Regions from separate parts of the Streptomyces sp. NPDC048297 genome, predicted to be linked through region 3. Evidence: riboswitches for the same ligand, from Rfam matches in the RefSeq annotation. Region 3 holds a riboswitch; each other region holds the start of a gene.
What was found. Region 3 has a riboswitch for glycine ahead of gcvT (glycine cleavage system aminomethyltransferase GcvT). Riboswitches for the same ligand answer to the same signal wherever they lie in the genome.
Positions count from the first base shown of each region.

Region 1: linked by a shared signal. The riboswitch ahead of gcvP (aminomethyl-transferring glycine dehydrogenase) and the one ahead of gcvT (glycine cleavage system aminomethyltransferase GcvT) in region 3 are both predicted to bind glycine.
Region 2: linked by a shared signal. The riboswitch ahead of gcvP (aminomethyl-transferring glycine dehydrogenase) and the one ahead of gcvT (glycine cleavage system aminomethyltransferase GcvT) in region 3 are both predicted to bind glycine.

Region 1 covers NZ_JBICZA010000034.1:85,339-95,493, reverse strand. Annotated here, with positions in the region: gene ACGFYV_RS30325 (DNA polymerase IV) at 1-922, shown strand, start outside; gene ACGFYV_RS30320 (PRC-barrel domain-containing protein) at 1,123-1,494, opposite strand; glycine riboswitch at 1,614-1,707, shown strand; gene gcvP (aminomethyl-transferring glycine dehydrogenase) at 1,886-4,771, shown strand; gene ACGFYV_RS30310 (molybdopterin-binding protein) at 4,932-5,351, opposite strand; gene ACGFYV_RS30305 (ATP-binding cassette domain-containing protein) at 5,380-6,672, opposite strand; gene ACGFYV_RS30300 (ABC transporter permease) at 6,669-7,526, opposite strand; gene modA (molybdate ABC transporter substrate-binding protein) at 7,523-8,350, opposite strand; gene ACGFYV_RS30290 (molybdopterin-dependent oxidoreductase) at 8,555-9,043, shown strand; gene ACGFYV_RS30285 (molybdopterin-dependent oxidoreductase) at 8,958-10,155, opposite strand, start outside.
Region 2 covers NZ_JBICZA010000060.1:14,093-24,247, forward strand. Annotated here, with positions in the region: gene ACGFYV_RS36310 (MFS transporter) at 1-483, shown strand, start outside; gene speB (agmatinase) at 496-1,494, shown strand; glycine riboswitch at 1,603-1,698, shown strand; gene gcvP (aminomethyl-transferring glycine dehydrogenase) at 1,852-4,713, shown strand; gene gcvT (glycine cleavage system aminomethyltransferase GcvT) at 4,745-5,845, shown strand; gene gcvH (glycine cleavage system protein GcvH) at 5,918-6,292, shown strand; partial or broken gene ACGFYV_RS36335 (serine hydroxymethyltransferase) at 6,417-6,894, shown strand; gene lipA (lipoyl synthase) at 6,896-7,867, shown strand; partial or broken gene ACGFYV_RS36345 (formyltetrahydrofolate deformylase) at 7,895-8,380, shown strand; gene ACGFYV_RS36350 (L-serine ammonia-lyase) at 8,461-9,843, shown strand; partial or broken gene ACGFYV_RS36355 (hypothetical protein) at 10,047-10,155, shown strand, end outside.
Region 3 covers NZ_JBICZA010000016.1:38,416-48,570, reverse strand. Annotated here, with positions in the region: gene ACGFYV_RS19170 (ABC transporter ATP-binding protein) at 1-57, opposite strand, end outside; gene ACGFYV_RS19165 (ABC transporter permease) at 54-1,064, opposite strand; gene ACGFYV_RS19160 (ABC transporter substrate-binding protein) at 1,154-2,875, opposite strand; gene ACGFYV_RS19155 (ABC transporter permease) at 2,930-3,928, opposite strand; gene ACGFYV_RS19150 (enhanced serine sensitivity protein SseB C-terminal domain-containing protein) at 4,208-4,975, opposite strand; gene ACGFYV_RS19145 (enhanced serine sensitivity protein SseB) at 5,205-5,996, opposite strand; gene ACGFYV_RS19140 (AAA family ATPase) at 6,061-6,729, opposite strand; glycine riboswitch at 6,911-7,008, shown strand; gene gcvT (glycine cleavage system aminomethyltransferase GcvT) at 7,170-8,288, shown strand; gene gcvH (glycine cleavage system protein GcvH) at 8,428-8,805, shown strand; gene glyA (serine hydroxymethyltransferase) at 8,820-10,082, shown strand.

The sequences.
Region 1 (10,155 bases), on a different contig from region 3:
GATCGCCTCGGAGGAGGCCAAGCCCGACGGCCTCGTACTCATCCGGCCCGGGACCGAGCGGGACCTGCTCGGACCGATGTCGGTGCGCACCCTGCCGGGCGTCGGGCCGGCCACCGGGGACCATCTGCGGCGGGCCGGGATCACCACCGTCGAGGAGCTGGCGGAGGCGGGTGAGGACGAGCTGGTACGGATGCTCGGCAAGGCGCACGGGCACGCCCTGTACGCCATGGCGCTGGCGCGCGACGACCGGCCCGTGGTGGCCGAGCGGGAGACCAAGTCGGTGTCGGTCGAGGACACCTACGACGTGGACATCCACGACCGGCTGCGGGTCGGGACGGAGGTGCAGCGGCTGGCCGACCGGTGCGTGCGGCGGCTGCGCGGGGCGGGCCTGTCCGGGCGGACCATCGTGCTGAAGGTGCGCAGGTACGACTTCTCGACGCTGACCCGCTCGGAGACGCTCAGAGGGCCCACGGACGACCCGGCGGTGATCCGGGAGGCGGCAGCGCGGCTGCTGGAGTCCGTGGACACCACGGGCGGGGTGCGGCTGCTCGGCGTGGGCGTCTCCGGGCTCGCCGACTACACGCAGGAGGACCTGTTCGCGCAGGGCGCTGCCGCTGCTGCCGCCGCCGAGGAGGCGCCGGAGGAGGTCGTACCCGAGGCCGTGGAGCTGCCCCCGGAGCCTGCCGAGCGGCAGTGGCGTGCGGGGCACGACGTGCGGCATGCGGAGTTCGGGCACGGCTGGGTGCAGGGAAGTGGGCTGGGGCGGGTCACCGTGCGGTTCGAGACGCCGCAGTCGGAGCCGGGGCGGGTGCGGACGTTCCGGGTCGACGATCCTGAGCTGGAGACGGCGGATCCGCTGCCGTTGGTGCGGGGTGAAGGGGGGAAGGGGGGACGTGGGGTGAAGCGGGGTGAAGCGGGGTGAAGCGGAGACCCGTGTGTAGCGGGTAGTGGGTGGGGCGGCAGTCGGGTGCGAGTGCGCAGTGCGAGTGAGTGCGGGTGCGTGGGGTTTTCGCGCGCTGTTCCCCGTGCCCCTGGGGAGTTGCGGCCCCCGGGGGCGGCAAGGCTTGCCCCTTGCTCAGGTCTCCTCCGTACCCGTTTCTCAGATCTCCTCGTACCCGTTTCTCAGCTCTCCTCCGTTCCGGCCAGTTTGCCGAAGTCGTGGTCCGGGAGCGGGGGAGGGGCACCCACGTCCAGGCCGTAGTGGTGGTAGAGCTGGAGTTCCTGCTCGGGGGACAGGTGGCGGCCCACGCCGAAGTCGGGGGCGTCCTTGATGAGCGCGCGGTCGAAGGGGACCCTGAGGGTGCCCTCGATCAGCTCGCTGGGCTCCAGCGGGACGAAGGCGTCCCGGGAGAACAGACCGGTGCGTATGGCCGCCCACTCCGGCACCCCGGTGGCGTCGTCGAGGTACACCTCGTCGATGGTCCCTATCTTGGTGCCATTGCGGTCGAACGCCTTGCGGCCGATCAGGTTGCGCGGATCGATGTCGGTCTGCACGGTCCCTCTCCCTCCACGTGGTCGCAACTCATCCGTAAGCACTACAAAAGAGCAGATTCAGGGAGGCGGCCACTCGAGGCCGCGGGCATTGACCTCGCTGGTAGTCTGACAACGGCTGCTGACCCCGTGCGGGAGAGTCCTCCGAGCACTCGGAGGCGCCGAAGGAGCAACTCCTCCCCGGAATCTCTCAGGCCCCCGTACCGCACGGACGAGGTCACTCTGGAAAGCAGGGCGGGCGCCGACGACGGCTCCCGCTCTCACCGACGGTGAAAGCCGGGCCTTCAGTGTGCCCGGTGAAGCTCTCAGGTTTGAGATGACAGAGGGGGAGGCCGTCCGGGCACCCGCGCCGTGGTGCCCCTCGCAGGTCGCGCAGACCAGGAGGCCTCCGTACATGACCGCTCATCGCATTCCGCTCGCCGCGCTCGAAGCGGGCATTCCCTTCGAGCAGCGCCACATCGGGCCCGACCAGGAGGCGCGGGCCAAGATGCTCGCGCACGTCGGCTACGGCTCCCTCGACGAGCTGACCGCCGCCGCGGTCCCGGATGTGATCAAGAACGCCGACGCCCTCGACCTGCCGGGTGCCCGCACCGAGGCCGAGGTGCTCGCCGAGCTGCGTTCGCTCGCCGACCGCAACCAGGTGCTCGGCTCGATGATCGGGCTCGGCTACTACGGGACCTTCACGCCGCCCGTCATCCTGCGCAACGTCATGGAGAACCCTGCCTGGTACACGGCCTACACGCCGTACCAGCCGGAGATCTCGCAGGGTCGGCTCGAGGCCCTGCTGAACTTCCAGACGATGGTCGCCGAGCTGACCGGGCTGCCGACCTCCGGTGCCTCCCTGCTCGACGAGGGCACGGCCGCCGCCGAGGCGATGGCGCTGTCCCGGCGCATGGGCAAGAACAAGAAGGGCCTGTTCCTGGTCGACGCGGACACGCTGCCGCAGACCGTCGCCGTCATCGAGACGCGCGCCGAGCCGACCGGTGTCGAGGTCGTCGTCGCCGACCTCAGCGAGGGCATCCCGGCGGACATCGCGGCCCGTGAGATCAACGGCGTGCTGCTGCAGTACCCGGGCGCATCCGGTGCGGTGCGCGACCTGAAGCCCGTCATCGACCAGGCGCACGAGCTGGGCGCCCTGGTCACGGTCGCCGCCGACCTCCTGGCGCTGACCCTGCTGACCTCGCCGGGCGAGCTGGGCGCGGACATCGCGGTCGGCACGACCCAGCGCTTCGGTGTGCCGATGGGCTTCGGCGGTCCGCACGCGGGCTACATGGCGGTGCACGAGAAGTTCGCCCGCAGCCTGCCCGGCCGTCTGGTCGGCGTCTCCGTCGACGCCGACGGCCACAAGGCCTACCGCCTCGCGCTGCAGACCCGTGAGCAGCACATCCGCCGTGAGAAGGCCACCAGCAACATCTGCACCGCGCAGGTGCTGCTCGCCGTCATGGCCGGCATGTACGCCGTCTACCACGGGCCGGAGGGCCTCAGGACCATCGCGTCGCGCACCCACCGGTACGCCACCCTCCTCGCCGAGGGCCTGAAGGCGGGCGGCGTCGAGATCGTCCACGGCGCCTACTTCGACACCCTCACCGCGCGCGTGCCCGGCAAGGCCGCCGAGGTCGCCGCCGCGGCCGTGGACAACGGGGTGAACCTGCGCCTCGTCGACACCGACCACGTCTCCCTGGCCTGCGACGAGACCACCGACCGTGCCCAGCTGGCCGCCGTCTTCGCCGCCTTCGGCGTCGAGGGCGACATCGAGGCGCTCGACGAGGCCGCCGCGCAGGCGCTGCCCGAGGCGCTGCTGCGCACCGACGACTACCTGACCCACCCGGTCTTCCACGAGCACCGCTCCGAGACCGCGATGCTGCGCTACCTGCGCAAGCTGGCCGACCGCGACTACGCGCTCGACCGCGGCATGATCCCGCTGGGCTCCTGCACCATGAAGCTCAACGCGACCACCGAGATGGAGCCGGTCACCTGGCCCGAGTTCGGCCAGCTGCACCCCTTCGTGCCCGCCGAACAGGCCGCGGGCTACCTGACCCTCATCCGCGAGCTGGAGGAACGTCTCGCCGAGGTCACCGGGTACGACAAGGTCTCGCTGCAGCCGAACGCCGGTTCCCAGGGCGAGCTGGCCGGTCTGCTGGCCGTACGCGGCTACCACCGCGCGAACGGCGACGAGCAGCGCACGGTCTGCCTGATCCCGTCCTCCGCGCACGGCACCAACGCGGCCAGCGCCGTGATGGCCGGCATGAAGGTCGTCGTCGTGAAGACCGCCGAGGACGGCGAGATCGACGTCGAGGACCTGCGGGCGAAGATCGAGCGGCACCGCGACGAGCTGGCGGTCCTGATGATCACCTACCCGTCGACGCACGGTGTCTTCGAGGAGCACGTCGCCGACATCTGCGCCCAGGTCCACGAGGCCGGCGGCCAGGTCTACGTCGACGGCGCCAACCTCAACGCCCTGGTCGGCCTCGCCAAGCCCGGCCACTTCGGCGGCGACGTCTCGCACCTGAACCTGCACAAGACGTTCTGCATCCCGCACGGCGGCGGCGGCCCCGGCGTCGGCCCGGTCGGGGTCCGCTCGCACCTGGCGCCGTACCTGCCGAACCACCCGCTGCAGCCGGCCGCCGGCCCGGAGACGGGCGTGGGTCCGATCTCGGCGGCGCCGTTCGGCAGCGCGGGCATCCTGCCCATCTCCTGGGCGTACGTCCGTCTCATGGGCGGCGAGGGCCTCAAGCGGGCCACGCAGGTCGCCGTGCTCTCCGCGAACTACATCGCCAAGCGCCTGGAGCCGCACTACCCGGTGCTCTACACCGGCCCCGGCAACCTGGTCGCGCACGAGTGCATCATCGACCTGCGCCCGCTGACCAAGGCGACCGGCGTGAGCGTGGACGACGTGGCCAAGCGCCTGATCGACTACGGCTTCCACGCGCCGACCATGTCCTTCCCGGTGGCCGGCACGCTGATGATCGAGCCGACCGAGTCCGAGGACCTGGGCGAGCTGGACCGGTTCTGCGACACGATGATCGCCATCCGCGCGGAGATCGAGAAGGTCGGCGCGGGCGAGTGGCCCGCGGAGGACAACCCGCTGCGGGGTGCCCCGCACACGGCCCGCGCGCTCGGCGGTGAGTGGAAGCACGCCTACAGCCGCGAAGAGGCCGTCTTCCCGGCCGGTGTCTCGGCCGCCGACAAGTACTGGCCGCCGGTGCGCCGCATCGACCAGGCCTTCGGCGACCGCAACCTGGTGTGCTCCTGCCCGCCGCTGGACGCGTACGAGGACTGAGGGACGGTGTACGCCCTCACGCGCAGTGCGTGAGGGCACTGTGAGGCCCCGCCCGCACCCGGGCGGGGCTTCGGTGTGTGCGGGGGCCGGGTGTCCGGGCGGGGCCATCGGCTGTGTCCGGCGACGACGTCTGGCGGCGTGCGGTGACGCGGTTCGTCGGTCAGGCGGTGGTCAGGGACACCTCGGTGGACTTGATCAGGGCCACCACCGGGTCGCCGGCCTTCAGGCCCAGGTCGTCGGCGGACTCGTGGGTGATGGCGGAGGTGAGGACGCCGCCGTCGACCGCCACCTTGACGGTGGCCATGGCCGCGCCGGAGGTGACCTCGCTGACGGTGCCGGGCAGCTGGTTGCGGATCGAGATGTGCTGCGGGGGCTCGGTGGCCAGGGACACCTCGGTCGACTTCACCAGGGCGCGGACGGGGGTCCCCTCGGCGAGCCCGAGGTCCTGGACGGCCTCCAGGGTGATCGCGGCGGTCAGGTCCTGGCCGCCGGCCAGCCGGACCTTGACGGTCGCCATGACCTCGCCTGGGCGGACCGCCGTGACGGTGCCGGGAAGCTGGTTGCGGATACTCATGGTCATGGCCCCACACCGTAGTGTGCGCGGGCCGTCATGCCGGGTATGCGTGCGTCTGCGTCGCCTTCACGGTCGCCCAGACCGCTGCGCCCGGGTGCAGGTCGAGTTCGGCCGCCGCGACCGTGGTGAGGTCGGCGGCGAGCGGGAGTTCACCCGTCAGGTCGGCGCGGATCTGGTCGCCGTGCGTCTCCAGACCGGCGACCTCGCAGCGCCACAGGTTGCGGGCGCTGGCGCCGGTCGGCCGGTCCCGGAAGAGCGTGACGGCGCCGGGCGGGAAGGCGACGAAGACCGGTCCGGACAGGTCCTCCGTGGTCGTGATCGAGGGCCCCGCGTCGAGTCGTACGGTGTGCCCCTCGGCCTGGCCCCGGTAGAGGTTGAGGCCGACGAGCTGGGCGATGTAGTCCGTGCGTGGACGACGGGCGATCTCGGAGGGGGAGCCCTCCTGCACGATCCGGCCGTGCTCGACGACCACCAGCCGGTCGGCGAGGACCATGGCGTCCAGCGGGTCGTGCGTGACCAGCACGGCGACCGCCTCGAACTCGGCGAGGTGGCGGCGCAACTGGGCGCGGACCTCCAGGCGGGTACGGGCGTCCAGGGCCGCGAGCGGCTCGTCCAGGAGCAGCAGCCGGGGGCGGGTGGCCAGCGCGCGGGCGAGCGCGACGCGTTGCGCCTGGCCGCCGGAGAGGTGGCGGGGCTTGGCGCCGGCGTGGTCGGCGAGGCCCATCCGGTCCAGCCAGGCGGCTGCCTGGGCGCGCGCCTCGGCCTTGCTCGCGCCGTGGCAGCGCGGTCCGAAGGCCACGTTGTCCAGGGCGGACAGGTGCGGGAAGAGCAGGTAGTCCTGGAAGACCACGCCGACGGGGCGGGATTCCGGAGGGGTGTGCGCCAGGGAGGTGCCGTCGAGGTGGAGATGGCCGTCGGTGAGTGGTGTGAGGCCGGCGAGGGCGCGCAGGGCGGTGGTCTTGCCGGCGCCGTTGGGGCCGAGGAGGGCGACGACGTCTCCGGGGGCGGCGGTGAGGGTGATGTCGAGGCGGAAGGTGGGGCTGTGGTCGATGACGAGGTGTGCGGTCAGGCCTTCGGCGGTGGGCGGTTGGGGTTCGGCTGGGTGGGGGTTGCCGTTCGCACCAGGCGTGCGGGGTTGTGTGGGGTGGTGAGCGTCGTTTTTCGGCTGCGGGCCGTCTGTGGGGTGGTGTTTCCCGCCCGCACCACCCGTGCGAGTTTCGTTGTCGTGTGCGGGTGGCCCCTGCGGGGGTTCAGAGCCGTCGGCGGCTGCGGGTTGTTCGTGGGGTGGTTCGGTGCCGTTGGTCGTGGAGGGGTGGGGGTCGGTCATGAGGTTGTCATCCAGCGGTCTCGTAGGCCCGCAAGGACCGCGATCGATACTGCCAGCAGGATCAGGCTGAGGGCGATGGCGGCCTCGGGGTCGTTCTGCAGGGCGAGGTAGACCGCGAGGGGCATGGTCTGGGTGCGGCCGGGGAAGTTGCCCGCGAAGGTGATCGTCGCGCCGAACTCGCCGAGCGCGCGGGCCCAGGCCAGGACGGCGCCTGCGGCGATGCCGGGGGCGATGAGCGGCAGGGTGACCCGGCGGAACGCGGTGAAGCGGGAGGCGCCGAGGGTGGTGGCCGCCTCCTCGAAGCGGGGGTCGGCGGCCCGCAGGGTGCCCTCGACGCTGATGACCAGGAAGGGCATCGCGACGAACGCCTCGGCGATCACGACCCCGGTGGTGGTGAACGGCAGGGTGATCCCGAACCAGGCGTCCAGCCACTGGCCGACGACCCCGTTGCGCCCGAGGGCGAGCAGAAGCGCCACACCGCCGACCACCGGCGGCAGCACCAGAGGCAGGGTCACCAGGGCGCGGACGAGACCGCGGCCGGGGAACTCCGTGCGGGCCAGCAGCCAGGCCAGCGGCACCCCGAGGACGAGGCTGACCGCGGTGGCCGCCGTGGCGGTGACCAGGGACAGCTGGAGCGCCTGCCACACCTCGGTGCTGGTCAACTGGTCCGGGAGGCTCCGCCAGGGGGCGCGCAGCAGCAGGGCGAGCAGGGGGAGGAGCAGGAAGGCGAGGGCCACCACGCCCGGCACGAGCAGCGGCAGCGGTATCCCGCGCCGGCTCGTGCGGACAGGGCGGCGCCGCGACCGGCCCGTGCGGGGGCCGGCCGCGGCGCCGGGCTTGTCGGGCGAGGTCACGGCTTGAGGAAACCGGCCTCGGTCAGCACCTTCTGGCCCTCGGCGGACTGCACGAGCGCGATGAAGGCCTTGGCCGCCTGGGCGTTGGGCGCGTTCTTCAGCAGGGCGATCGGGTAGTCGTTGATCGCCTGGGCCGACTCGGGGAACTCCACGCCCTCCACCTTGTCACCCGCGGCCTTCACATCGGTCTTGTAGACCACCGCGGCGTCGGCCTCCTTCAGCTCGACCTTGGTCAGGGCGCTCTTGACGTCCTGCTCGTAGGAGACCGGGGTGAGCTTGAGCTTGCTGGCGTCCAGCGCCTTCTGCGCGGCGGCGCCGCACGGCACTGTCTTGTCGCACAGGACAACCTTGAGGCCGGACTTGGTGAGGTCCTTCAGGGAGGAGACCTTGTGGGGGTTGCCCGGGAGGGTGGCGATCTCCAACTGGTTGCGGACGAACGTGGCCGGGGTGCCGGCCGCGTCGCTCTTGTCCGTCACGATCTTCATCGTCTTGGGGCTGGCCGCCGCGAAGACGTCCGCCGGGGCACCACCGGTGATGCTCGCGGCGAGGGTGTCGCTGCCGCCGAAGTTGAAGCTGACCTTCGTGCCCGGGTGCTGCTGCTCGAACTCCTTGCCCAGGGCCGTGAAGCTCTCCTGGAGCGAGGCGGCGGCGAACACGGTGACCGTGCCCGACAGCTTGGCGGCATCGGCCGACGCCGAGGCGGACGTGTCGGACTTGGGGCTCGACGAGTCGTCGGAGGAGGAGCAGGCGCTCAGGGCCAGCACCGCGGCGGCTCCCACGCCGGCCAGCCGCAGTATCCGGGTCCGGCGCATGGAACGGGTCATCACGTGTCTACTCCTCGGGATCTGTGGAAAAGCTGTCGCGCCCTTCCAGGGCCGGAATCCGGCCGCGCGGCGATAATACTGCCGCATTTGCAAGACATAAGACACCTGTCACATCGCATGAGCTGGGCACTTGTTTGTTTGGGCTGGCATATGCGTTTGTACGAAGATGCGGTGCGGGTAGGCTCAAGCCGGAGGTGGTCGCAGGTGACGCTCGCCCATATCGCGCTGGCCGGCGATCTGGCCCGGCCCGCCCGGCTGACCGTGCCGGACCTGCTCCGCTGGCCGCAGCACCGGGCCGATGTCAGCTTCGAGTGCGCCACCAGCGGCATCCAGCACCACCGGTTCACCGGCCCGCGCCTGTACGACGTACTGGCCGGCGCCGGCCCCGGCTTCGACCCGGCCCGGCGCAAGGACCGGCTGCGCTTCCTCATCGCCGTCACCGGCACCGACGGCCACCACGCCGTACTGTCCTGGGCCGAGATCGACCCCGACTTCGCCGCCGCCCCCGTGCTGCTCGCCGTCACCGTCGACGGCACCCCGCTGGACGCCACCGGGCCCCAACTGGTGCTCCCGCAGGACCGCTGCGGTGCCCGGCACATCAGCGGGATCACCGTGATCCGGGTGGACGGGGGCTACCGCTTCCCCGCTCCAGCGCCAGCCACACCCGGTCACGCGTCAGCGGCAGCTCCGTGAACCGCAGCCCCGTCGCGTCCCGCAGCGCGTTGGCCAGGGCCGGGGCGACCGGGTTGAAAGGGCTCTCGCTCATCGACTTGGCTCCCAGCGGCCCGATCGCGTCGGCCGTCTCCATGAAGTGCACCTCGGTGCGCGGCACGTCGGCGTACTGGGGCAGCCGGTAGCGGCGGAACGCGGCGGTGTCGACCGCGCCCCGCTCGTCCAGCCGCACCTGTTCGAAGAGGGTGGCCCCGAGCGCCTGGGCGACCCCGCCCTCGACCTGCCCCCTGCACTGCATCGGGTTCATCACCCGGCCCGCGTCGGCCGCGTGCACACTGCGAAGCACACGGATCTCCCCGGTGCCGGGGTCGACCGCCACCCGGAACCAGTGGGCGTTGAAGGCGACCGAACGCGGGGTGCCGCCGAAGTGCCCGTCGGCGGCGAGGTCCAGGCCGACCGCGCGCGAGGCCGCGTACAACTCCTTCAGCAGCAGCCTGCCTCCCGGGTGCAGCACGGCCTCCTCCGCGAGCCGGCAGGAGGCGCGCGGGACGCCGAGATGCGCGGCGGCGAAATCCAGCAACTGGTCGGCCAGGACGCGGGCGGCGCGCAGGGTGGCCTTGCCCGCGACGACGGTCCCGGTGGACGCGAACGCGCCCGTGTCGTGCCGTACGACGTCGGTGTCGGACTGGCGGACGGTGATCCGGTCGACGGTGGTGGCGAGTTCACCGGCCGCGATCTGCCGGTGCACGGTGGTCGTGCCGTTGCCGAACTCGGCGGTGCCGACGGCCAGATCGAAGGAGCCGTCGGGCAACAGGGCCGCCCTGGCGTCCGCGAAGTGGCCGCCGGGCGGGCCGGTCGCGATCATCGCCAGCGCCGCGCCCTCGCCGACCAGCCAGCCGTCGGGGGCCGGGGCGGGCGGCTCGGACTGCGCCCGGCGAACGATCGACAGGCACTGGTCGAGGCCGTAGCTCGCGATGTGCAGGTCCTCCTCGTGACCGCCGGGCGTCAGCATCGGTTCGCCGGGGCCGATGATGTTGCGGGCCTTGAACTCCAGCGGGTCCAGGCCGAGTCGGCGGGCCAGTTCGTCCAGCGCCGACTCGACGGCGAACAGCACCTGGCCGAGACCGTAGCCG
Region 2 (10,155 bases), on a different contig from region 3:
ATCCCCGGACTCTGGCTGGTCGAGCGGATCGGCCGTCGAGCGCTGCTGCTGTGGTCCTTCGGGATCATCGCGGTAGCCCTGGGCGTACCCGGTCTGGTGCCAGGACTGCCGACCTGGGTCACCTTCGTCGCGGTCTGCGTCTTCGCACTCGCCTCGGGCGGCTCCAGCTTCCTCGAGGTGGTCTACCCCAATGAGCTCTTCCCGACCGAGGTCCGCGCCACCGCCGTCGGAGTCGGGACCGCGTTCTCCCGCATCGGGGCGGCCGCGGCCACGTTCCTGATGCCGTTCGCCCTGGCCAAGAGCCAGAACCTGCCACTTCTCGTCGGCGCCGTCGTGTCGGTCATCGGGCTCCTGGTCACGCTGGCCTGGGCAACCGAGACCCGAGGCCGCTCGCTCAGCGACACCGCCGCGGGCGCCGACAACCCGGCCGAACACACCGACCCGTCCCCCGCCCCCGCCCCCGCCCCCGCCCCCACCAACTGACCGGAGACCGTGATGAGCCCCGACAACCGCCCCGCCCCGATCGGCGCCCTGGACGCCACCAAGGTCCCGCGCTTCGCCGGTCTGGGCACCTTCGCCAGAATCCCCGACATCGGCTCGGTCAGCGACTACGACATCGCGATCCTCGGAGTGCCGTTCGACGGGGGCACGTCGTACCGGCCGGGCGCCCGCTTCGGACCCATGGGCGTCCGCCAGGCCTCGCGCCACCTGCGCCCGAAATTCCACGTCGAGCTCGACACCGCACCGCTCGAAGCGCTCCAGGTCGTCGACGCCGGCGACGTTCCCTGTACGCCGTTCAGCATCGACGAAGCGGTCGCCCAGATCGAGGGCTACGCCCGCGACATCGCGGGCCGGTCCGACCGGCGCATCGTGAGCATCGGCGGTGACCACACCATCGCGCTGCCCATGTTGCGCGCGGCCAAGGACAAGTACGGCCCGATCGCGCTGGTCCACTTCGACGCGCACCTCGACACCTGGGACACCTACTTCAACGCTCCGGTCACGCACGGCACGGTGTTCCGCCGGGCCTTCGAGGAGGGCCTGCTCGCCGAGGAGAAGTCCATCCACCTGGGTATCCGGGGACCGATCTACGACCAGATGGACCTCGTGAACGACAAGGCGTTCGGCTTCCGGGCGATCCGCGCCGGAGACCTCGACGTGATCGGGATCGACGGGGCGGTGGACGCCGTACGGCGACGCGTGGGCGACGCACCGGTGTACATCTCGATCGACATCGACGTTCTCGACCCCGCATTCGCACCTGGGACGGGAACGCCGGAGATGGGCGGGTTGAACAGCCGAGAGCTGCTGCGTCTGCTCCGCAGCCTCGACGGACTCAACATCGTCGGCGGGGACGTGGTCGAAGTCGCTCCTGCCTACGACCACGCCGAGATCACCTGCGTCGCCGCCGCGACCGTGGTGTTCGACCTGGTCACGCTCATGACGAAGAACCGCGTGGCCAGTCCCGTGTACGCGGCGTCTGAGCACGCCTGATTTCGTACGTGATCGACGGTCACCAGGGTCGTCAGGGTGCTGACCCGCCCTGACGGCGCCTCCACCCGGCCTTGCGGTCGGGCTCGACAACTCAACACAAACGCTGCTCGAACCGGAGCGGGAGAGCCCTTGCCCAGTCTTGGCGAGGCGCCGAAGGAGCAACTCTCCCCAGAATCTCTCAGGCACAGGTACCGCTCCGGTGAAGCGACTCTGGAAAGACGGGACGTCAACGTCCTGCGCCCACGGTGCAAACCGCCGGACCCGGTGGTGAAGCTCTCAGGTACCGATGACAGAGCGGGGAGGTCACCCGTCCACGGTGCCGCGTCCGCGGCACCCCCCATCAGGGAGCCTCCCGCCATGACCTCACCCGGATCCTCCGCGTCCGGCGAGTTCGCCGCCCGTCACATCGGTGTCGGCGACGTCGACCGCGCCAAGATGCTGGCCGACGTCGGCTACCCGACGCTGACCGAGCTGATCGACGCCGCTGTCCCGAGCGGCATCCGGAGCACCTCCGAATTGAACCTGCCCGCCACCGCCACCGAGGCCGAGGCGCGCGCCGAGCTGCACGACCTCGCCGGTAGGAACATCGTGGCCGTCCCGATGATCGGCCTCGGCTACCACGCGACCGTCACACCCGCGGTGATCCGGCGCAACGTGCTGGAGGATCCGGCGTGGTACACCGCCTACACGCCGTACCAGCCGGAGATCAGCCAGGGCAGACTCGAGGCGCTGATCAACTTCCAGACCATGGTCGGCGATCTCACGGGGCTGCCGACTGCCAACGCGTCGCTGCTCGACGAGGGTACGGCGGTCGCCGAGGCCGTCACGGTCATGCGCCGTGTCGCGGGCGAGAAGAGGTCCACCCGCGTCCTGGTCGACCGCGACACCCTGCCACAGACCCTCGACGTCCTGCGCACGCGTGCCGACGCGATCGGCATCGAGGTCGTCGAGATCGACGTCGCCGAGCCGCTGCCGGAGGACGACTTCTTCGGGGTGGTGCTGTCCTACCCCGGGTGCTCGGGCGCGGTCCGCGACCTGCGCGAGGTGACCGCCGCGGCACGAGCGCGCGGGGCGCTGGTCACAGTGGCCGCCGATCTGCTGGCCCTCACCCTGCTCGTGCCCCCGGGCGAGTTCGGCGCCGACATCGTCGTCGGATCGTCCCAGCGCTTCGGTGTCCCCTTGTTCTACGGCGGGCCGCACGCCGGCTACATCGCGGTCCGCGAAGGGCTGACACGCCATCTGCCCGGCCGGCTCGTGGGCGTGTCCGTGGACGACGCCGGCCGGCCGGCGTACCGCCTCGCCCTGCAAACCCGCGAGCAGCACATCCGGCGCGACAGGGCGACTTCGAACATCTGCACGGCGCAGGTGCTGCTGGCCGTGGTCGCGTCGATGTACGCCGTCTACCACGGCCCCGAGGGTCTGGCCGAGATCGCCCGACGGACGCACCGGCACGCCACGCTCATCGCCTCGGGGCTGCGGGCGAGCGGGATCGCGGTGGTGCACCGCGAGTTCTTCGACACTCTGCTGGTGCGGGTCCCCGGCCGTGCCGAGGAGGTCGTCGTGGCAGCACACGGCAAAGGTCTGCGGCTGCGTCTGGTGGACCAGGACCACGTCGGCGTCTCCTGCTCCGAGGTCACGACGAAAGACCACGTCCGCCTTGTGCTCGACGCCTTCGGCCGGGCCGACGACGACCTGGACGGGCCGGCGACCGGCGCGCCGACGGCGCTGCCGTCGGGACTGCGCCGTACCTCCCCCTTCCTCACCCACCCGGTCTTCCACCAGCACCGTTCCGAGACCGCGATGCTGCGCTACCTGCGCAAGCTGTCCGACCGTGACTTCGCGCTGGACCGCGGCATGATCCCGCTCGGGTCCTGCACGATGAAGCTCAACGCGACCACGGAGATGGAACCGGTCAGCTGGCCCGCCTTCGCGGACCTGCACCCGTTCGCCCCCCTCACGGACGCGACCGGGTACCTGACCCTGATCGAGCAGCTCGAGACATGGCTGGCCGAGATCACCGGGTACGCCAAGGTCTCCATCCAGCCGAACGCCGGATCGCAGGGCGAGCTCGCGGGCCTGCTGGCGATCCGCGCCTACCACCGGAGCAACGGCCAGGCCGGCCGCGACGTGTGCCTGATACCGGCAAGCGCGCACGGCACCAACGCCGCCTCCGCGGTCATGGCCGGGATGCGCGTCGTCGTGGTGGCGTCGCGGCCCGACGGCACGGTCGACCTCGCCGACCTGGAGGCCAAGTGCGCGAAGCACGCCGAGGACCTGGCCGCGATCATGGTGACCTACCCCTCGACACACGGTGTCTACGAGGAGAGCATCACCCGGCTGTGCGAGCTGGTTCACCAGCACGGCGGACAGGTGTACGTCGACGGCGCCAACCTCAACGCGCTGCTCGGGGTCGCCAAGCCGGGTGAGTTCGGCGGCGACGTGTCCCACCTCAACCTGCACAAGACGTTCTGCATCCCGCACGGCGGCGGCGGGCCGGGCGTCGGCCCGGTCGCGGTGGCCGAGCACCTCGCACCGTACCTGCCCACCCACCCGCTGCACCCCGACACCGGACGCCGCGACGGGACCGGGTCGGTGAGCGCCGCGCCGTTCGGCAGTGCCGGCATCCTGCCGATCCCGTGGGCCTACATCCGGATGATGGGCGCGGAGGGGCTGAAGGAGGCGACCCAGACGGCCGTGCTGAGCGCCAACTACGTCGCCCGACGGCTCGCGCCGCACTTCCCCGTCCTGTACGCCGGAGAGGGCGGCCTCGTCGCGCACGAGTGCATCCTCGACGTACGCCCGATCACCGCCGCCACGGGTGTGACGGTCGACGACATCGCCAAGCGGCTCATCGACTACGGCTTCCACGCGCCGACGATGAGCTTCCCGGTCGCCGGCACGCTGATGGTCGAGCCGACGGAGAGTGAGAGCCTGCAGGAGCTGGACCGCTTCTGCGAGGCGATGATCGCGATCCGCGCGGAGATCGACCTGGTGCACGAGGGTGCCTGGACCCTCGAGGGGAGCCCGCTGCGACGGGCGCCGCACACCGCGGCCGCGATCGCCGGTGAGTGGACCCGGGCCTACTCGCGCGAGCGGGCCGTCTTTCCGGCGGGCGTCACGCCCGACAAGTACTGGCCGCCAGTCGGCCGGATCGACCAGGCGCACGGCGACCGGAACCTGGTCTGCGCCTGCCCGCCCCCCGAGTCGTTCGAGTCGTGATCCGACCGGTCACGGTCTGAGGGAAACCACCATGTCCAAGAAGACACCGCTGCACGACGTCCACGCCGAACTCGCGGCGAGGTTCACCGACTTCGCCGGCTGGTCGATGCCGCTGCGCTACACCTCCGAACTGGCCGAGCACCACGCCGTACGGACCACCGCCGGAATCTTCGACCTCACCCACATGGGCGAAATCGAACTGTCTGGTCCCGAGGTGGGCCGGGCCCTCGACCACGCGCTGGTCGGGGAGCCGTCGAAGATCGCCGTCGGCCGCGCCCGCTACTCCCTTCTGGTCCACGAGACCGGCGGAGTCCTCGACGACCTCGTCGTCTACCGTCTGGCCGAGCAGGAGTACCTCGTCGTGGCCAACGCCGGCAACGCGCCGGTCGTGCTCTCCTGCCTGCGTGACCGGATCGACGGCTACGCCACCACGATCCGGGACGCTTCCAGCGACTGGGCGCTGATCGCGGTCCAGGGCCCGACGTCGCCGACGATCCTCAGCGAACTGGCCGACGTGGACGTGCCGTCGCTGAAGTACTACGCGATCGACCGGGCACGGCTGGCGGACCGCGAGGTGCTGCTCGCCCGCACCGGCTACACCGGCGAGGACGGCTTCGAGATCTACTGCCGTCCCGAGGACGCGGTGGCCCTCTGGCGGGCCGTCAGCGAAGCGGGCGCGGAGCACGGCCTTCTCCCCTGCGGCCTGGCCTGCCGCGACACGCTGCGCCTCGAAGCCGGCATGCCCTTGTACGGCCAGGAACTCACCGTCCGCACCACGCCGTTCGACGCGGGACTCGGCCGCGTCGTGGTGTTCGGGAAGCGCGGCGGGTTCGTGGGCGAGGCGGCCCTGGCCGCCTGCCGTGACCAGGGGCCGGACCACGTGCTGGTCGGGCTGACCTCGACCGGCCGACGAGCTCCGCGCACCGGCTGCACCGTACTCGCCCCGGACACCGGCGAGCGCCTCGGTGAGGTCACCTCGGGCGCCCTGTCGCCAACCCTCGGCCACCCCGTGGCCATGGCCTACCTGCCGACCGACCGGAGCGCACCCGGCACGAAGGTGCTGGTCGACATCCGGGGCAGCCAGGAGTACGCCGAGGTCGTCCCGCTGCCCTTCTACCGCCGCCAAGCCTGACCGCGTCCCGAGGACCCCCTCATCAGCCGCACCCGGTCCTCCCGGACCGACCGACATTCTCAGGGAACCATCATGAGCCTGCCCACCGACCTGAAGTACACCGGCGACCACGAGTGGATCGCGACCGACGGCGACGTGTCGACCGTCGGGGTCACGGCCCACGCGGCCGACGCGCTCGGCGACGTGGTCTACCTCGACCTGCCCGCCGTCGGCGCGACGATCAGCGCCGGCGAGGCGTGCGGAGAGATCGAGTCGACCAAGTCCGTGAGCGACCTGTTCGCTCCCGCGGACGGCGAGGTCGTCGAGATCAACGAAGCCGCGGTGGCCGATCCCGGCCTGGTCAACTCCGACCCGTTCGGAGCGGGCTGGCTGTTCCGGTTGCGGATCACCGGCGCGCCCGACCTGCTGGACGCAACCGCCTACGCGGCTCTCACCGAAGGAGCCTGAGATGCCCGTGCTGGACCGTCGGCTCGCCGACTTCGTCCCCGAAGTGTCCGCCGCCGTGCGTGCCGAGCCGGTGCGCCGGCAGAGCACGCTGGTGATGATCGCCGGCGAGAATTTCGCACCGGTGGGCGGCCCGCTGGAGCACGTGATCGCGGCCACGGCGGTTGCGTTCAAGATGGCATCCGAGCCGGTGTTCCGCGAGCGTCAGGAGCGCGCCCTCGCGGGCGCACGGCTCCTCGCGGAACGGCTGAGCGCTCCCGACGTCGCGGGCGCGGCTGTGTCCGTGCTGTCGGGTGGCGCCGACGTACATCTGGTCTTGGTCGACCTGCGTGAGTCCGAGCTCGACGGGCAGCAGGCGGAGGACCGCCTGCACCACATCGGCATCACGGTGAACCGCAACGCCGTACCGTTCGACCCCGGCCCGCCGATGGTGACCTCGGGGGCTGCGGATCGGTTCGCCGGCCCTGGCCGGCCGCGGCTTCGCGGAGGCCGCCGACATCATTGCGGAGGCCCTGGGGCCGGCGTACGACGAGGGCGTCGCCGCCGAGCTGCGGGCTCGTCTGGCCACGCTCGCCCACGCACACCCCTTGTACCCGGAGATGTGAGATGAGCGGAACCAGCACGCCTTCCGTGGCGCCTGACGGCCGCAGGTTGCTGCGGCTGGAGGTGCGGAACAGCCAGACACCCGTCGAGCGCAAGCCGGGTTGGATGAAGGCCCGGGTGCGGATGGGGCCGGAGTACACCGCGTTGCAGTCGCGGGTGAAGGCCGAAGGGCTGCACACGGTATGCCAGGAGGCGCGCTGCCCCAACATCTTCGAGTGTTGGGAGGACCGCGAGGCCACCTTCCTCATCGGCGGCGACCAGTGCACCCGGCGCTGCGACTTCTGCCAGATCGACACCGGCAAGCCCCAGCCTCTTGACCGGGACGAGCCGCGCCGGGTGGCGGAGTCCGTGGCGACGATGGGGCTGCGATACGCCACCATCACCGGCGTGGCCCGCGACGACCTGCCCGACGGCGGTGCCTGGTTGTACGCCGAGACGGTCCGGCAGATCCACACGCTGAACCCGGACACCGGGGTGGAGAACCTGATCCCGGACTTCAACGGTGTCCCCGCATTGCTGACCCAGGTGTTCGAGTCCCGCCCGGAAGTGCTGGCGCACAATGTGGAGACAGTGCCCCGGATCTTCAAGCGGATCCGGCCCGCCTTCCGCTACGGCAGGTCGCTCGGTGTGCTCACCGCGGCGCGGGAGTTCGGTCTGGTCACCAAGTCGAACCTGATCCTGGGCATGGGTGAGAACCGGGAGGAGGTCTCGACCGCGTTGCAGAACCTGCACGACGCCGGGTGTGACCTGATCACCATCACCCAGTACCTGCGGCCCTCAGTGCGGCATCACCCGGTGGAGCGGTGGGTCAAGCCCGAGGAGTTCGTCGAACTCCGGCAGGAAGCCGAGGAGATCGGCTTCGCCGGAGTGATGTCCGGTCCCCTGGTCCGCTCCTCCTACCGTGCCGGACGGCTGTACCGGCAAGCACTCGGCGCAAAACCTCTGCAAGAACCGGACAACCGAATACACCGCTGACGATTCTGCGCGGGAGAGCCCACGTCTTCTGAAGGACGTGACGCCGAAGGAGCAAATCCTCCCCGGAAACTCCACCACATCCCTGTGACCCCGCAGACCAAGGCAGACGCCGAGGCGCAACTGCTGGAGCCGGTCGACGAGCTCGACGTCGACCTGGTGGTCCTGGCCCGCTACATGCAGATCGTCTCCGACGACCTGTGCAAGCAGCTCGACGGCCGGGCCATCAACATCCACCACTCCCTCCTGCCGAGCTTCAAGGGCGCCCGGCCCTACCACCAGGCCCACCGGCGCGGGGTGAAGCTGGTCGGCGCCACCGCCCACTACGCGACCTCGGACCCGGACGAGGGCCCGATCATCGAACAGGACGTCGTGCGCGTGGACCACACGCACGACCCAGACGAGCTGGTCGCCATCGGCCGGGACGTCGAGGCCCAGGTACTGGCCCGCGCGGTGCGATGGCACACCGAGAACCGCGTCCTGCTCAACGGCAACCGCGCGGTCGTCTTCCGCTGAGCCTCCGCCCGGCGCGGGCCGGTTCGCCGCGCCCACGCCGCACATTTCCCCCGTCCGCCCCTTTCAAAGGGAGCCCGCCCGTGGCCATCTCCGTGTTCGATCTCTTCTCCGCCGGCATCGGTCCGTCCAGCTCCCACACGGTCGGCCCGATGCGGGCGGCCCGCATGTTCGCCGGCCGTCTGAAGGAGGACGGCCTGCTGGCCCATACGACCTCGGTGCGGGCGGAGCTGTACGGCTCGCTCGGCGCGACCGGCCACGGCCACGGCACCCCCAAGGCCGTCCTGCTCGGCCTGGAGGGCCACTCCCCCCGCACGGTCGACGTGGAGCGTGCCGACGCCGAGGTCGAGCGCATCCGGAGCGCCAAGCGGCTGCGGCTGCTCGGCACGGAGGTCGGCGACGCCCACGAGATCGACTTCGACGAGCCGTCCCAGCTGATCCTGCACCGCCGCCGCTCCCTGCCGTACCACGCCAACGGCATGACCCTCTTCGCGTACGACGCCGACGGGCTGCCGCTGCTGGAGAAGACCTACTACTCGGTCGGCGGCGGCTTCGTCGTGGACGAGGACGCGATCGGCGAGGATCGCATCAAGCCCGACGACACCGTCCTGACCCACCCCTTCCGCACCGGCGACGAACTGCTGCGGCTGACCCGTGAGACCGGTCTGTCCATCTCGGCGCTGATGCTGGAGAACGAGCGGGCCTGGCGGACCGAGGAGGAGATCCGCGCCGGCCTGCTGGAGATCTGGCGCGTCATGGAGGGCTGCGTCTCGCGCGGCATGTCCCGCGAGGGCATCCTCCCCGGCGGTCTGAAGGTCCGCCGACGCGCCGCCAAGTCCGCCCGCCAACTGCGCGCCGAAGGCGACCCGGCGGGCCGCGCCATGGAGTGGGTCACCCTCTACGCCATGGCGGTCAACGAGGAGAACGCGGCGGGCGGCCGCGTCGTCACCGCCCCCACCAACGGCGCCGCCGGCATCATCCCCGCCGTCCTCCACTACTACGTCAACTTCGTCCCCGGCGCCGACGAAGAAGGCGTCATCCGCTTCCTCCTCGCCGCCGGCGCGATCGGCATGCTCTTCAAGGAGAACGCCTCCATCTCCGGCGCCGAGGTCGGCTGCCAGGGCGAGGTCGGCTCCGCCTGCTCCATGGCCGCCGGCGGCCTCGCCGAGGTCCTCGGCGGCAGCCCCGAACAGGTCGAGAACGCCGCCGAGATCGGCATGGAGCACAACCTCGGCCTCACCTGCGACCCCGTCGGCGGCCTCGTCCAGATCCCCTGCATCGAGCGCAACGGCATGGCGGCGGTCAAGGCCGTCACCGCGGCCCGCATGGCGCTGCGCGGCGACGGCCGGCACCACGTCTCCCTCGACAAGGTCATCAAGACGATGAAGGAGACCGGGGCCGACATGAAGGTCAAGTACAAGGAGACGGCGCGGGGCGGACTCGCGGTCAACGTCATCGAGTGCTGAGAAGTGATCTCACTTGGCGGGCTCGGTAGGCTGCCGGTCGTGGTGGGGATCGTTGAGGGGCTGGTGCGGGATGAGTTCGAACGTCATCCCCCTACCTGCTGCGGCAGTCAGCCGTCGCCGAGTGCTCGGCGACGGCTGAACGAGTACCACGCCACCCCGATCGGGCCGCCCCTCAGCCCACATCAGAGGTTTGGCGCCCTTCACACACCATGTGGGACTTCCCCGGCGGCCGGACCGGCGGCAACCGATACCTGGTGCTCGGTCTCGGCGCGGGGCAGGCCGACCACGCGGCCGCCCGACCGGGACGAGCTG
Region 3 (10,155 bases):
AGGGGCGGCGACGTCCGTGGCCGGTTCGCCCAGTGCCGCCTTTTCGAGCTTGCTCACGAGTACCTCACGCGGGGGTCGATGGCTGCGTACACCAGGTCGACGACGAGATTTGCGAAGACGATGAAGAACGCCGCCACCAGGGTCACGGCCATCACGATGGGCAGGTCGTTGTCCTTGATGGCCTGGATCGAGTACGCACCGATGCCCTGGAGCGAGAAGACCGTCTCGGTCAGCACCGCGGTACCGATGAGGGTGCCGAAGTCGATGCCGAAGATGGTGACGATCGGGGTGAGGGTGGCGCGCAGGCCGTGCTTGGTGACGACCGTGCGCTCCGGCAGGCCCTTGGCGCGGGCCGTACGGATGAAGTCCTCGCTCATCGTCTCGAGCATGCCGGCCCGGGTGAGCCGGGCGTAGGTGGCCGAGAAGAGGAACGCGAGGCTGATCCAGGGCAGCAGCAGGTGCCAGGCCCACTCGCCCGGGTTCTGGGTGAAGGGCACGTAGTCGGTGCTGTCCCAGATGGGCCACTGGTAGATGAACAGCGCGTTGATGACCTGGCCGGTGAAGAAGATCGGGAGCGAGACGCCGGCGAGCGCGATGAACATCGCGATGCGGTCGACGGGCTTGCCCTTGCGCAGCGCGGAGATGACACCGGTGGTCACACCGAAGATCAGCCACATCACGGCCGCACCGACGGCCAGCGAGAAGGAGACCGGGATGCGCTGCGTGAGCTGCGGCCACACCTCGATGTGACTCTTGAAGGAGTACCCGAAGCAGGGGGCGCTGCAGTGCGTGGCGTCAGGACCGAACTTGTAGTCGGCGCCTACGAACAGGCCCTTGATGTAGTCCCAGTACTGGATGTAGATGGGCTGGTCGAAGCCCAGGTTTTTCTTGATCGCGGCGATGGACTCGGGGTTGGCGTCCTTGCCGACGTACTGGGTGGCCAGCTGGGTGGCCGTCTGGCCGCCCAGGCGGGGCACCAGGAAGAAGATCGCGAAGGTGACTGCGCTGACCACCAGCAGCAGCACTACGGCGCCGAAGACGCGTCGGATGATGTACGCAGCCACAGCTGTGCGGCTCCGGGGGGCCGGGACGGGGTTGTCCGTCCCGGCCGCCCGGAACCTTCACCTGCCTTTCAGGGGTATCCGGCCTGCTGTTACTTCGAGGAGCCCAGCAGCGTGTAGTCGTACATGCCGAGGTACGCCTGCGTGACCGTGACGTTGGTCGCGGACGAAGGCCTGATCAGCAGGTTCTTGCGGTAGATCAGCGGGACGACCGAGGCGTTGTCCAGGACCATCTTGTCGATGTCGCCCCAGGCCTTGGTGCGGGCCGCGGAGTCGGTGTTCGAGATGGCGTCGGACAGAGCCTTGTTGATCTTCGGGTCGTTCAGCTCCATCAGGTTGTTGCCGCCCGAGGGCTTGATGGCGCTGCCGTCGATGATCTGGTCCAGGAAGCCGTAGCCGGTCGGCCAGTCGGCGCCCCACGCCATCATCATCATGCCGAGCTTGTGCTGGTGGACGTAGCTCGGGACACCGGCGAAGTTGGAGAAGTACTTGCCGGAGGGGAACTGCTTGATGTCGACCGTGATGCCGGCGGCCTTCAGCGAGTTCTGGATGGCCGTGGCGGCCGCGACCTCGGCGGGGCGGTCGGCGCGGGCGGTCAGCGTGGTGGAGAAGCCGCTCGGCTTGCCGCACTGCTTCAGCTCGTCCTTGGCCTTGGCCACGTCACCCTTGTGACCGGGCGTGGCGTAGGAGTCGAACTTGGTGTAGCCGTTGACCGACGGCGGCAGCAGCGTGGTGGCCACGTCGCCCTTGGGCGAGCCGCCCATGGCGTCGATGACCGACTGCTTGTCGAGGGCCCACTGGACGGCCTTGCGGCAGTGGACGTTGTCGAACGGGGCGACGTGCAGGTTCAGCGCCATGTAACCCGTCGCGCCCGCGTACGAGTTGTCCGTCTGCGGGGCGTACTTGCCGTTCAGGATCTTCGGCTGCGTCTGCGGCTGCACACCGGCGCCGGTGATGTCGGCCGTGATCTTGTCGGCGAGCAGGTCGTTGTCGACCGTGACCGGGTTGACCTTGAACTTGACGTTGATCTTGTCCGGCAGCGCCTTGCGGATCGGGTCCGACTTCGGGTCCCAGTTCGGGTTGCGGACGAGGGAGGCGCTGGCGCCCTCCTCGTACGAGGCGAACTTGTAGGGGCCGGAGGACACGATGTGCTGGACGTACTTCGCGCCGTCGTCCTTCGCCGCCGGCACGGGGGCCGTCTGGGAGAAGGTCGCCAGGTAGTCGAAGTCGGCGAAGGGCTTGGCCAGGTGGAAGACGATCGTCTGGTCGTCCGGGGTCTCGATCGAGTCGAGGCCCTTCTTGTCCTTGTAGGGGCCCTTGTACTTGTCACCGCCCTCTAGGTACGCCTTGAAGTACGTCGGGCCGTTGGACAGGGCCTCGGGCGCGAAGTTGGAGCGCTCGATCGCGTACTTGACGTCCTTGGACGTGATCGGCGTGCCGTCGTCGAACTTCAGGCCGGAACGCAGGTGGTACGTCCAGGTCTTGGCGTCGGCGCTGGCCTTGCCGAGGGAGTCCGCCAGGTCGGGGACGACCGTGAGGCCGTCCTTGCCCGCGGCCGGCTTGAACGTGACGAGCGTACGCGCGTAGAGACGCGAGAAGTTCTGCACGAAGCCGTAGTACGTGTTGCCGGGGTCGAGGGAGTCCGGGACGTCGGAGTCCTCGAGGTTGACCGTCCCTCCCTTCTTGCTCGACGCGTTGACGATGGAGTCCAGCGCCGCGTCCTTCTTGGCGGTGCCGCCACCGCCGTTGTTCTTGCTGTCGTTACCGCCGCCGCACGCGGCAGCGCCGAGCGAGACCGCCAGGACCGTCGCCACGGCGGCGGTAACCCTTCTCGTCTTCACGTGAGGAATGCCCCCTCGATCGTTGGATCACTTGCTGCGAGGATCGAGCGCATCACGCAGCCCGTCACCCAGCAGGTTGAACGCCAGGACGGTGATGAAGATCGCCAGTCCGGGCACGAACATGAACTGCGGATCTGCGGTGTAGAGATCCACTGCGTTGCTGAGCATTCCGCCCCAGGAGGCCTGCGGCGGTGCGATACCGACTCCGAGGAAGCTCAGCGCGGCCTCGAAGAGGATGTTCGTCGGAATGATCAGCGTCGAGTAGACGAGGATCGGAGCGACGAGGTTGGGCAGGAGTTCCCGGAACAGGATGTACGGGCCCCGGGCGCCCAGGCTGGTGGCGGCCTCCACGAACTCGCGCCGCGCGAGGCTCATCGTCTGGGCGCGCACGATACGGCCGATGTAGGGCCAGCTGAAGAAGCCGATCACGAAGATCAGCACGCCGATGCGCAGCGGCAGCCCGTTGAAGCCGAAGAATCCGTCCTGGACCGAGGCCGAGATGGCGATGGCGAACAGCAGGAGCGGGAACGCGAGGAAGGTGTCCATCAGCCGGCTGATGACGCTGTCGACCCAGCCGCCGTAGTAGCCGGCGACGACGCCGAGCACGGTGCCGATGACGACGGACAGCAGGGTGGCGCCGCCGGCGACCAGCAGCGAGACCCAGGAACCCTCGATGATGCGGGCGAGCATGTCGCGGCCGTACTGCGGCTCGACGCCGAGCGGGTGGGCCCAGCTCATTCCGCCCCAGCTGCCCTTGGGGGCGAGCAGGGCGGGGTCGATGAGGTTCTGGTGGAACTCGTTGGGGTCAAGCCCGAAGGCCCACTCGATCGGCTTGGCGAGCACCGCCATGAGCACGAGCAGGATGACGACGACGCCACCCGCAACCGCCAACTTGTCCCGTTTGAACCGGGTCCAGGCGATCTGTGTGAGCGAACGACCTTCGATCTGGGCTTTCTTGACCCCGGCGAGCACAGCCTCGGGCGGGGTCTCGGCCTCAGCCCCGGTGGTCTCGAGCGGTGCTGTCACTGTGAATCCGACCCCTCCAGCCGGTTGTTGACCGGCCCGCATCTGCCGCCAAGGTTTGCGGCTTTGTCGACTTGCTCAGGACGTGAGGTGAGCACCTGGTGTCCTGAGTGGGGAGTCTTCAGCGTGGCCGCGATCAGCCGCCAGAGCTGACGGCGAAAGTATGCGTAACCGTGATGCGGCTATGGGGGTTCCGTTATCCGAACGTCCGGAACCGACGCGCGGACGAATCGGTCACACACAGTGACGGTTGACCCGCCGACTTCGACTCAGCGCACGCGCTCAGTAGGCCCCGTGGACCGGCGGGTAGCCGTAGCCGGGGGCCGGTGAGCGGGGTTGGGGCTGGGGGGCGGCCGCGTGGGCGTCGCGGTCGTAGAACGGGCGGGAGTTGGCGCGCATCCACATGACGACGGGGTCGTAGTCGTCGGTCATCGCGACCGTCGAGACCGGCAGGCCCTCCGGTACGGCGCCGACGGACTGCTGCATCATCGCCCGCACCGAGTCGACCGCGGCCGGCGAGGTGTCGTACACGTCCAGGCCGAGGGCGAGGTACGGCGCCCCGAGCGCGGGCTGCACCCAGGCGCGGCGCAGCGAGCGCAGCGCGGGGGTGCGGTGGGCGTTCTGCGCGAGCAGGGCGTAGAACTGCGGGATGTCGACGGCCGGTTCGGACAGGCGCAGGGGGCCGGCGGGCTGGCGGTCCAGACCGGTGGCGATGCGGCGCAGGTCCAGCCAGGGGATGCCGACGCCGCCGCCCGGGGCGTGCGGGTTGAGCCAGAGGCCGTAGTGGTCGGGGTAGAGGGTGCGGGCCACGTCGAGCCCGTCGACGACCTCGTAGGACCGGTTCCAGCCGCTCGCGGAGAGTTCCTGCGCGGAGGTGACGCAGGGGGCGTAGTGGGAGCCGTCGACCTCCATGTCCCCGTACTGGGCGTCCGGGGAGCCGGCCTGGCCGTGCCACAGGAACATCCAGATCTGGCCGGAGGAGGGGGTGGCGAGGGCGCGCAGCAGCGCTTCGTAGGCGTCGTAGCGGCCGGGGGTGACCTGGCGCAGCATGTGCTCGACGCTGCCGCTGTGGCTCGCGCTCACCTGTCGTGCCCTTCTCTTTTCAGTGCCCCACGTTTGGAGACAGCTTAAGCGCCTGGTGGCTCGGGGCCTTGTGTGCGTCGGCGGGTGCGGGTTGTGCGTGGTTCTCGCGCAGTTCCCCGCGCCCCTGGGTCTGCTGCACCTGTCGTCGGCTTCCAGTGGGCGTGTTCACGGCTTCTGGTGGGCGTGGTCGCGGCTTCTAGTGGCCGGACTCGTAGAAGGGGCGGACGTTGGTGGTGAGCCAGGTGGCGACGGGGTCGTCGGCGATGTCCATGAGGACCAGGTTGACCGGCCAGGGGACCGGCTGGGTGCCGAGGGCTCTGCCGAGCGCCCCCAGGGGGAGGGCGCGGATGTCGCCCTCGTACGGGGAGAGTTCGACGCCGATGAACATCACGGGGTCGGCCGTCTCGATGGCGGCGAGGCAGCGGCGGGCGGTGCGGACGACGCCGGTCGCGGCGAACTCGGCGGAGGCGGCGGAGAGGAAGTCGACCGGGTCGTCCTGCCAGTCGGGCTCGAAGAGCCGGACGCGACCGCCGGAGGCGGGGCCGTCCAGGGGGGTGCGGCCGGCGCGGGAGAGGTCCGCCACCGCCTCGGGCGGCAGGGGGACGCCGACCACGCCGCCGGGGTTGACCGCCAGGCCCACCTGCGGGGGCAGGCCGCGGGCGAACTCCACGGCGGGGGCGATGGTGTACGACATGTGGGAGCCGGTGGCCTGGTGCAGTTGCTCCTCGGAACTGAAGACCGGGACGTACACCTGGCCTTCGATGTCCAGGGTGGGCAGGTCCAGCGGGCCGCTGTGCGGGCCGCCGCCGCCCGGCAGCGGTATCCAGAGGAAGCTGCGGCCCAGGACCTCGACGATCCGGCCGCCCGCGGAGGGGACGCCCAGGGAGGCGGAGAGCACCTCCTCCAGTTCGTTGCCGGGCCAACCGCCGTGCGGGTGGGGGTGCGCCTGTGCCGGGAAGTCCGCGGGAACGTCCGCCGGGAAGTCCATGTGCCTACCGCCTGCTGGGAACCGTGCTGTGGTGCCAAAGGCTATCCGGTACGGGTGACGGCCCTCACCCTGTGAACACGATCCGCTGCAGGACGTCCGCCGCCGGCCGGTCCAGCAGCACCGCCGAGCCGCAGCCGGCGGGCACTTCGCCGCGCTGCACCGCGCGCAGCAGCCGGGCGGTCGCGCCGCGGTGGCGCCGGAAGGCGTACCGCGACACGTCCCGGCCTCGCTCGCGCCGGCCCTCGCGGGCGGTGCGGGCGGTGACGTCGAGGAGGAGCAGGTGCAGGGTGCCGCCGCGGCGCCGGGCCTCGCGGGCCAGCCAGGCGCGCACCCAGGCCTGGGTGCCGCAGTCGTGCACGACCACCGCCTCGCCGGAGGCGAGGGCGCGGCGCAGGCCGGCGTAGTGGGAGAGGCGGACCAGGGGGCGGTAGAGCGCGTAGGGCAGGAGGCGGGGCGTGCGGGCGTCCCAGCGCTCGCGGGTGTCCTGGGAGTCGATCCGCGGGCCGGGGACCGCGCGCCGCATCAGGGTGGACTTGCCGCTGCCGGGCAGGCCGGTGATCACCACCAGGTCTCTCGGTCCGAAGTGCAGGGTGTGCGGGCTGTGGCCGGCGCGCTCGCGCAGGTCGCGGACGACCGGGGCCGGGCGACCGGTGCCGCGTTCGACGGCGGGGGCGCAGGGCTGCTTCGGCACCGCGATGCCGGTGGTGGTGGCGTAGGCCGTGGTCCTGTTCACCGTGTTCGTCCTCCCCTGCTGGGCCCGGGGCATCCCCCTTGCCCTTCACATGTAAAGAGAAGGTAATGCGCGGTGTCCAGTGGTTCGGTGCGCGTCGTGCGACAGCTCGGTTACAGATGCGGCCCTGACGGTCCGGGGTGTGGCGTGCAATGATGTGCCCGCCAACTGCATACCGGCCGCTTGAATCCGCGCGGGAGAGTTCCCAGCAGTCTTCGCTGGGGCGCCGAAGGAGCAAGTCCCTCCCTTGAATCTCTCAGGCCCCGTTACCGCGCGGGCGAGGCACATCTGAAAAGCGGGCCGCCATGACGGTGGCCCCACCCAAGGTGCAAGTCCTGACCTGCGACTTTTCCCGAGTCGGTGGTCATGGCGAACCTCTCAGGTTCCGATGACAGATGGGGAGGAACTTCCTCGCCCTTCTTGCCTTGGGAGACGACCGACCGATGAGCAGTACCGAACTCCGTCACACCGCGCTGGACGCCCTCCATCGCTCGCTCGGTGCGACCATGACCGACTTCGCCGGCTGGGACATGCCGCTGCGCTACGGCTCCGAGCGTGACGAGCACGTCGCGGTGCGCACCAGTGCGGGCCTGTTCGACCTCTCCCACATGGGCGAGATCACGGTGACCGGCCCGCAGGCCGCCGCGCTGCTGAACTTCGCGCTCGTCGGCAACATCGCCTCCGTCGGGCTCGGCCGCGCCCGCTACACCATGATCTGCCGGGCCGACGGCGGCATCCTGGACGACCTGATCGTCTACCGGCTGGCCGAGACCGAGTACATGGTCGTGGCGAACGCCTCCAACGCCCAGGTCGTGCTCGACGCGCTGACCGAGCGCGCCGCCGGTTTCGACGCCGAGGTCCGCGACGACCGCGACGCCTACGCGCTGATCGCCGTCCAGGGCCCCGAGTCCCCCGGCATCCTGAAGTCCCTCACGGACGCCGACCTGGACGGCCTGAAGTACTACGCGGGCCTGCCCGGCACCGTCGCCGGCGTCCCCGCGCTGATCGCGCGCACCGGCTACACCGGCGAGGACGGCTTCGAGCTGTTCGTGAAGCCGGAGCACGCCGTGCAGCTGTGGCAGGCACTGACCGAGGCCGGCGAGGGCGTCGGCCTGGTGCCGTGCGGCCTGTCCTGCCGGGACACCCTGCGCCTGGAGGCGGGCATGCCGCTGTACGGGCACGAGCTGACCACCTCGCTCACGCCGTTCGACGCCGGGCTCGGCCGGGTGGTGAAGTTCGAGAAGGAGGGCGACTTCGTGGGCCGCGAGGCGCTCACCGAGGCCGCCGCGCGCGCCGAGCAGAACCCGCCGCGCGTCCTGGTCGGGCTGGTCGCCGAGGGCCGCCGCGTCCCGCGCGCCGGGTACGCCGTCGTCGCCGGCGGCCAGGTGATCGGCGAGGTCACCTCCGGCGCCCCCTCCCCCACCCTGGCCAAGCCGATCGCCATGGCCTACGTCGACGCCGCCCACGCGGCGCCGGGCACCGAGGGCGTGGGCGTGGACATCCGCGGCAACCACGAGCCCTACGAGGTCGTGGCGCTGCCCTTCTACAAGCGCCAGAAGTAGTCACTGGCCCAAAGCGCCAGCAGGCTGGGCCCCGGTCGCGTCCCGAGCACGTGACCCTGCCCACATTTCGCCTGCTCATCAGCGCTTTCCGCACTCCCCCGTCGACCAGCACTTTCCCGCATACAGGAGAATTCAGGCCATGAGCAACCCGCAGCAGCTGCGCTACAGCAAGGAGCACGAGTGGCTGTCGGCCGCCGAGGACGGCGTCTCGACGGTCGGCATCACCGAGTTCGCGGCCAACGCCCTCGGCGACGTCGTCTACGCCCAGCTCCCCGAGGTCGGTGACACGGTGACCGCGGGCGAGACCTGCGGCGAGCTGGAGTCGACCAAGTCCGTCTCCGACCTGTACTCGCCGGTCACCGGTGAGGTCGTCGAGGCCAACCAGGACGTCGTCGACGACCCGTCGCTGGTGAACTCCGCCCCCTTCGAGGGTGGCTGGCTGTTCAAGGTCCGTGTCACGGAGGAGCCGTCCGACCTGCTCTCCGCCGCCGAGTACGACGCCGAGATCGCCGGCTGAGGAGTCGTAGCCCCATGACTGTCCTGAACACCCCCCTGCACGAGCTGGACCCCGAGATCGCCGCCGCGGTCGACGCCGAGCTGGTCCGCCAGCAGTCGACGCTGGAGATGATCGCCTCCGAGAACTTCGCGCCGCTCGCGGTGATGGAGGCCCAGGGTTCGGTCCTGACCAACAAGTACGCCGAGGGCTACCCCGGCCGCCGCTACTACGGCGGCTGCGAGCACGTCGACGTCGCCGAGCAGATCGCCATCGACCGGATCAAGGAGCTGTTCGGCGCCGAGTACGCCAACGTGCAGCCCCACTCCGGCGCCTCCGCCAACCAGGCGGCGCTGTTCGCGCTGGCCCAGCCCGGGGACACCATCCTCGGTCTGGACCTCGCGCACGGCGGCCACCTGACCCACGGCATGCGCCTGAACTTCTCGGGCAAGCAGTTCAACGTGGTCGCGTACCACGTGGACGAGGCCGGCCTGGTCGACATGGCCGAGGTCGAGCGGCTCGCCAAGGAGCACCGCCCCAAGGTGATCATCGCCGGCTGGTCGGCGTACCCGCGGCAGCTGGACTTCGCCGAGTTCCGCCGGATCGCCGACGAGGTCGAGGCGTACCTGTGGGTCGACATGGCGCACTTCGCCGGCCTGGTCGCCGCCGGTCTGCACCCGAACCCGGTCGAGTACGCGGACGTGGTCACCTCCACGACCCACAAGACCCTCGGCGGCCCGCGCGGCGGCGTCATCCTCGCCAAGAAGGACTTCGCGAAGAAGCTGAACTCCTCGGTCTTCCCCGGCTTCCAGGGCGGCCCGCTGGAGCACGTGATCGCGGCGAAGGCGGTCTCCTTCAAGGTCGCCGCCTCCGAGGAGTTCAAGGAGCGCCAGCGGCGCACGGTCGAGGGCGCGCGCATCCTCGCCGAGCGCCTCACGGCGGCCGACGCCCGCGAGGCCGGGGTCAACGTCCTGTCGGGCGGGACGGACGTCCACCTGATCCTGGTCGACCTGCGCGAGTCCGAGCTGGACGGCCAGCAGGCCGAGGACCGTCTCCACGAGGTCGGCATCACCGTCAACCGCAACGCGGTCCCGAACGACCCGCGCCCGCCGATGGTGACCTCCGGCCTGCGGATCGGCACGCCCGCCCTCGCCACCCGCGGCTTCACCGCCGAGGACTTCGCCGAGGTCGCGGACGTGATCGCCGAGACGCTGAAGCCGTCCTACGACGCCGAGGCGCTCAAGGCCCGGGTCGAGGCCCTGGCCGACAAGCACCCGCTGTACCCGGGACTGAACAAGTAAATCCCGTTTCATCCGGCACCGCGCACACTGGAAAGGTGAGCGCGGTGCCGGCCCCCGCACCACCCCGTATGTG